2 regions of the Pandoraea faecigallinarum genome follow, and region 1 is predicted to be linked to the other one. Evidence: riboswitches for the same ligand, from Rfam matches in the RefSeq annotation. Region 1 holds a riboswitch; the other holds the start of a gene.
The links. A riboswitch is a leader RNA that binds a small molecule or an ion and turns the genes downstream of it on or off. The one in region 1 is predicted to bind thiamine pyrophosphate.

Region 1 (3,411 bases):
GGCAGATAGCTTTGCTGCGAGAGGAACAGCACGCGGGCGTTGGCGGGGACTTCGATGCGTCCGCTGCCGAATGGCCACAATCCGGCGAGCGCTCGCAGCATGGTGCTCTTGCCGGAACCGGAACGACCTCGCACAAGCCAGCGCGAACCGGGCGCGAAGGCAAACGATCCGGCCACGGCCAGAGGCGTGCCATCGGGCAGCGACAGTTGCAGGTCGGCAGCCATGTAGGCGGGTGTGTCGCTCGTGCGTGTCACGGAAATCCCGCCCTCGTGCGGGGTGTGCTCGATCACGCGGGCGAATTCGCGCAGACGGTTGATCGTCGCCTTCCAGTCGGCCAGCGTCTGAAAGCTGTTCACGAACCAGGAGAAACCGTCGCTCACCTGCCCGAAGGCGTCGATGATCCGCATGAGCACGCCCAGGGTGAAGGCGCCTGCGAAGTAGCGCGGGGCGGCGGCCATGATCGGGAAGACGATGGCAATCTGCGCATAGATCGAGTTCGCGAAGATCAGGCGCTTCGTCACGACCATGATCTGCCACCAGTTCTCGCGCACCGCGCCGAAGGCCACTTGCAGGCGCGACCACTCCGCCCTTTCGCCGCGATAGAGCGCGACCTGTTCGGCGGATTCGCGCAGTCGCACCAGCAGGAAACGGAAGTCGGCTTCCACCTGCTGCTGACGATAGCTCAGACCGACAAGCGGGCGGCCGACCTTGAAGATGAAAAACGAGCCGACGATGGCATACAGCGCCGCGACCCACACCATGTAGCCCGCAATGGTGATGTTCATACCGTCGAGCGCGAACGACAACGCGCCCGAAATCGTCCACAGGATGGTGATGAAGGAGAACAGCGAGACCACCGTCGTCAACAGATCGAGCGAAAGCGCGAGCGACGAATTGACGAGCGAGCGGATGTCTTCGGAAATGCGCTGGTCGGGGTTGTCCGCAAGATGATCGCGCTCGATGCGGTAGAACGCCTGATGGGCGAACCACTTCGCCAGGGTGGCGTCGGTGATCCACTGCCGCCAGCGGATTTCGAGCATCTGGCGAAAGTACGTGCGGAAGGTCGCAATGATGATGAAGCTGAACGCCAGCACCGCGAATTCGACGAGAGAGGATTTGAAGACCGGCCAGTTCCGTTTGTCGAGGGCATCATAGAAGGCGGTATTCCACGCGTTCAGACGCACGTTGATGAACACGATCGCAAGGTTGAGCGCGATGACGAGTGCGAGCAGGCGGCGCCCTTTCCAGCGCTTTTCCGAGACCCAGTACGGCCGGATCAGCTGCCACGCCGTGGGAGGCTTCGGCGGTCCGGGCGGGGGCGTGGTGGCGAGGCTGCCGCGACCGCCGGGAGCGGGGTCGGAGGGTGCGGGGGACATCGGCGGGTGGGCCATGATCGTCGGGCGGCGCGGCCGCGGTGGAGCAACGTTCTTATTGACACATTGGACAGCGGTTCCCGATGGTGCGTTGCACGATTTCGGGCGCGAAGCGCATGCCGCGGGCGGCTTTCAGTTTACGGACCGTTACAAGGCCCAGGGCATTCGTCAAAAAACGAGACGCCAAGCGCGTGCAATCGCCCGGAAAGCCAGCTTGCACGGGCGTCGGCATCTATGTTGTAATGACCTCGGGCGAAACAGGGGTGCTCCGTAACCGACGTAGCGACGTAGCGACGTAGTCACGTCAGCGAGTTCACGGGGCTGAGAGAGACCCTTTGCACCCGACCCGGGTAATACCGGCGTGGGAAGTTTCCGACTCCTCCAGTGGGGTAAGGTGTCCAACACCGTTTCGTCCTTTTGCTTTCATGAGGAAAGGACTCCATGCGTTGCGTTGCGCGACATCCCGCAAATTTCCCTGAGTGCCAGCGTGCCGCCACGGCTCGTGCGCCCGCGCGCGTATGAGCGCGACACCTTCCCACGCCACTTCACGTCCGGACGTTGCCGTGCTCGGTGGCGGGCTTTCCGGCCGGCTGCTTGCATGGCAACTGGTCCGCGCCGGGGCGAGCGTGGCGCTTTACGAACGGGGCGATGCCGACGGATCGTCCGCGGCCGGCTGGGTGGCGGCCGCCATGCTCGCACCGCTGGCCGAGGCGGCCGTGGCCGAGCCGAGCATCGTCGAAATGGGGGCGGTCGGCCTTGAGCGCTGGCCCGGTCTGATCGACGGTCTTCCCGAGCATGTCTTTTTCCAGCGCAATGGCACGCTGGTCGTGTGGCATCAGCCCGACCGGGCCGAAGCCGTCATGTTCGACCGGCGCATGCGCGCGAACGCGCCGCCCGAGTTATTGCGCGCAGGCGTCGAGCGAATTGCCGGCCCCCGGCTGGCAGACGTCGAACCGGCGCTCGCCGGGCGTTTCCAGGAGGGGTGGTTGTTGCCCAACGAAGGGCAGCTGGATAACCGTCAGTTGCTGCGGGCGCTGGCGGCCGGTCTCGCAGCGGCGGGGGCCGGGTTGCACTGGAATACGCAGATCGCCGAGGGACAGTATCCGGATGCCGGTCTGGTCGTCGACTGCCGCGGACTCGGGGCGCGCGAAGTGCTCACGCAATTGCGCGGCGTGCGCGGCGAAGTGGTGCGCATTCACGCGCCGGGCATCGGGTTGCGCCGGCCGGTGCGATTGCTGCATCCGCGCTACCCGATCTACATCGCGCCCAAGGAAAACGATCTGTACGTGATCGGCGCGACCGAACTCGAATCCGAGGATATGTCGCCGATGACGGTGCGCTCCGCGCTCGAACTGCTCTCCGCGGCGCATTCGCTGAATCCGGCGTTCGGCGAGGCGCGCATCGTCGAGCTGAACGTCAACTGCCGCCCGGCGCTGCCCGACCATCTGCCGCGCGTGCAATGGGACGGGGCGCGGCTGCTGCGCGTGAACGGCCTGTACCGTCACGGCTACCTGCTCGCCCCGGCGGTGACGGGCGAAGCATGCGCACTGGCGCAGGCATTGATGCAAACGACGGACGCAACACGGGATGCGTTCGACTGGGAGACGTGGCGAGCGAGCCGGCCCTGGCCGGATCTGTTCCGTCAGGCTTGAGAGGAAGCGGTACGCGATGGACATCCATATCAATCAACAGACACTGAGCGTGGCCGAGACGGCGACGCTGGCCGAGGCGCTCGCCGCCTTCGGCGCCAAGCCGCCTTTTGCAGCGGCGATCAACGGGCAATTCGTGCCCAAGACGCAATATGCCGAGCGCAGGCTCGCGCAGGGCGACAAGATCGATGTCGTGCAACCGGTGGCCGGAGGCTGAAATGAACGCATTCACGGAAACGAACAACGTGGCCGCCAGCAGCACGCGCGACGCGCTCACGCTTTACGACACCCGCTTCGGCAGCCGCTTCTTGCTCGGCACGGCGCGTTATCCGTCGCTTCAGGCGCTCAACGACTCCATCGATGCGGCGCGTCCCGGCATGGTGACGGTG
Region 2 (3,411 bases), 800 kb from region 1:
TTGCAGCTTAGTGCGCGTTTCGCGAGATGCAAAGCCGAGCTACCGTAACCGATGTAACCGCCGTATCATCGGCGCATTCCTTCCGAGTACGTCGAAGATCGTGCGCAAGCTGCCCGCTGCGCGGCACGACTCGATGCCGCCCGACGCCATGTCAGATACCGTCGTCCCCACCCTTCCGCCTCGCCCTGCCGGCGCGCCGTCTCACGCCCGGACACGCGTCGTGCGCCTCGATGCCCCCCAGAAAATCGACGGGCAGCCGGTGCGTTACCAGAGTCTGTGGCTGCTCATGCGCGTCTACTACGCCGCGCATTACGAAACCTCGCCGGTAACCTTGGCGTCATTGAAGATTCGCTTCGGTCAGGCCGCCGGCGATATGCGTATGCTCGTTAGCCGCGCATTTTCGGATTTTGCGCGGTGGGGTATCGCCGTGGGCTGGGGCGACGATCGTCAAATGGACGTGCGTCTGCTGCCCACGCGTGGGCGCGGCAAAGGTCCGTTCTGGCTGGCCCCGCAGGAGATGTCGCGCATCGAGGTCATGATCGGCGATGCCGCACCCGCCGACGCCCGTCGCGCCATCGCGGCCTTTCTCGGTCTGCCGCTGGCCTCGGTGCCCGACACGCAGTCGCCCGCACTCGATTACGTCATGCAGGACATTGCGTTCTGGCATCACCTGACGCTGGGCAAACGCGACATGCAGGATGGCGTGTTCTTCGCACCGCCGTGTGCACCGTCCGCGGGCGGGCCCAGGCGACAGCAGCGCACGGGCGCCATCCCCTCGTTTCATGCGGCGCAGCTCTGCGCCGTGGACGACGTGCAACGCGGCATCGCCCTGCTCGCCGAGACGATCGTATGGCGCCGCATGGGTGACGCAGCGCGGACCAAACGCACGCTCGCCACGCTCGCTGCGACCGTTGACGCCAATCGGCCGGGATCGCCGACGTTACGCGCCATGCACTGGATCGTGCAGGCATGGCAAGCCTACGCATCGCGTGACGAAGCGGGCGCGCTGGCGCATCTGCACCGCATCAGCGACGACGCGACGCTCGCGCCCTGTCTCGTCTATAACCCGCGTATCCGCTTCGAAAGCCGCAATCTGCAAGCGTTGTTGCACAAGTCGCACGCCGCGCGCAACGGCCCGATTTCAGCGCGAGCGCAATCGGCTGCCGACGCGCTCGCTGCCTTCTCCGACGCCCTGCAAGCGGCCTTCGAAGCCGACTCCATCGAGCTCGCGCAACACGTCGCGGCGAACATCGGCCTGTCGCTCTGGCTGTTCTGGCAAGGTGCGCTCATCGACCCCGGCAGACGCCTCGCCGCCGCCGACGTGCAACGTCAAGCGTTGCGCTGGATCGGCCTGTCGGAGTGGATTTGCGATCGCTTCGGCGTGGGCGGGAATTCCGTCTGGAATACCGTCTTTCTGTTGCGTATCGCGCGAGGCGCCGTACCCGCGAGGCGGGACCCGGATCTGGAGACGCTGCGCGCGAGCACGCCGCTGGCCGTCGACGCCTTTCTCGACGCCGTGCAGCCCTTCGGCGCACCATTCTCCCGCGCCAAGGGATTCTGGCGCTGGACCGACGTCATCGTGACGACGCTTGACGACCACGAAGAGGGACGCGTTCGTTTCGAGCCGTTACAACTTGCCAACCTTTGGTTCGAGATGTTGTGGTTTGCGCTGCATCAGGACGGCGATTCGCCGCAAGCCCTGCATGCCGCGCGCTCGCTCGGACGTGTCCTGCCGCTGCTGCCGCCGCCGGACCGGCGATTTTTCCGCGATGCCCTGCGCCTGATGCCACGCGAGTTTCAGCGGGAAGTGCGTCTCGCGCAATAGCGCCTTGCCGGACGATCGGGCGGGCTCGCCACGGGCGCGTCATCCGTTTCCGGCGGGCCTTCGATACACGCCGGGCAACGCGCGATATGTCGCACCGCACCATGATCGGTTCACGTTTTTCGGGACACATCGCGCTTGTGTTTGCCGGGTATGTCGGTGTATCGTTGCCGCAAAGCTAAGCGCAGGGGTCCTGCAACGTGAGTTGTGGGTGAGAAATACCCTTAGAACCTGATCTGGATAATGCCAGCGCAGGGAGCGTAGAAATTCCTCGCCCCCGTTCATGCTCCTGAGCCGCTTTGCGCCGAATTTGTCGGCGTCAACACGTGCCCCGCCAGGAGACATTGCATGAACGCCAATCCGAAGTTCCTCTCAGCCAACGCGCGCGTGGACGAAGCCGCGATCGCACCGCTGCCCAATTCCCGCAAGATCTACGTACAGGGCTCGCGCCCGGACATTCAGGTCCCGATGCGCGAAATCTCGCAAGCCGACACGCCCACGAGCTTCGGCGGCGAAAAGAATCCGCCGATCTACGTCTACGACTGCTCGGGTCCGTACACCGATCCGAATGCGACCATCGATATCCGTTCCGGTCTGCCCGCGCTGCGCGCGAAATGGATCGAAGAGCGCGGCGACACGGAAGCGCTGCCGGGCCTGTCCTCCGCTTACGGCCGTGAGCGCGCCAACGACAGCGCGACCGCCGACCTGCGCTTCCCCGGATTGCACCGCACGCCGCGTCGCGCGAAGGCCGGCAAGAACGTGACGCAAATGCATTACGCGCGTCAGGGCATCATCACGCCGGAGATGGAATACATCGCCATTCGCGAAAACCTGCGCCGCCAGGAATACATCGAAAGTGTGCGCAATACCGGCCCGCAGGGCGAGCGCCTGGCCAAGCTGCTCTCGCGCCAGCATCCGGGTCAGCATTTCGGCGCGAGCATTCCTGCCGAAATCACGCCGGAATTCGTGCGCGACGAAGTCGCACGCGGCCGCGCCATCATTCCGAACAACATCAACCACCCGGAGTCGGAGCCGATGATTATCGGCCGTAACTTCCTCGTGAAGATCAACGCGAACATCGGCAACTCCGCCGTGACGTCGTCGATCGGCGAAGAAGTGGACAAGATGACGTGGGCCATCCGCTGGGGCGGCGACACCGTCATGGATCTGTCGACGGGCAAGCACATCCACGAAACGCGCGAGTGGATTCTGCGTAACAGCCCGGTGCCCATCGGCACGGTGCCGATCTATCAGGCACTGGAAAAGGTCAACGGCAAGGCCGAAGATCTGACGTGGGAAATGTTCCGCGACACACTCATCGAGCAGGCCGAGCAAGGCGTTGACTACTTCACGATCCACGCCGGCGTGCGCCTTGCGTACGTACCGATGACGGCCAACCGCATGACGGGTATCGTCAGCCGCGGCGGCTCGATCATGGCCAAGTGGTGTCTCGCGCATCACAAGGAAAGCTTCCTGTACACGCACTTCGAAGAGATCTGCGAAATCATGAAGGCGTACGACGTCGCGTTCTCGCTGGGCGACGGCCTGCGTCCCGGCTCGATCTACGATGCCAACGACGAAGCGCAACT

Region 2: it holds a riboswitch for thiamine pyrophosphate, as region 1 does, so the genes downstream of both, thiC (phosphomethylpyrimidine synthase ThiC) here and AB870_RS21105 (FAD-dependent oxidoreductase) in region 1, are expected to answer to the same signal.

Annotation. Positions count from the first base shown of each region.
Region 1 covers NZ_CP011807.3:4,798,341-4,801,751, reverse strand. The annotation lists gene AB870_RS21110 (ABC transporter ATP-binding protein/permease) at 1-1,376, opposite strand, end outside; TPP riboswitch at 1,623-1,758, shown strand; gene AB870_RS21105 (FAD-dependent oxidoreductase) at 1,892-3,025, shown strand; gene thiS (sulfur carrier protein ThiS) at 3,042-3,239, shown strand; gene AB870_RS21095 (thiazole synthase) at 3,241-3,411, shown strand, end outside.
Region 2 covers NZ_CP011807.3:3,993,449-3,996,859, forward strand. The annotation lists gene AB870_RS17490 (hypothetical protein) at 221-1,825, shown strand; TPP riboswitch at 1,999-2,097, shown strand; gene thiC (phosphomethylpyrimidine synthase ThiC) at 2,171-3,411, shown strand, end outside.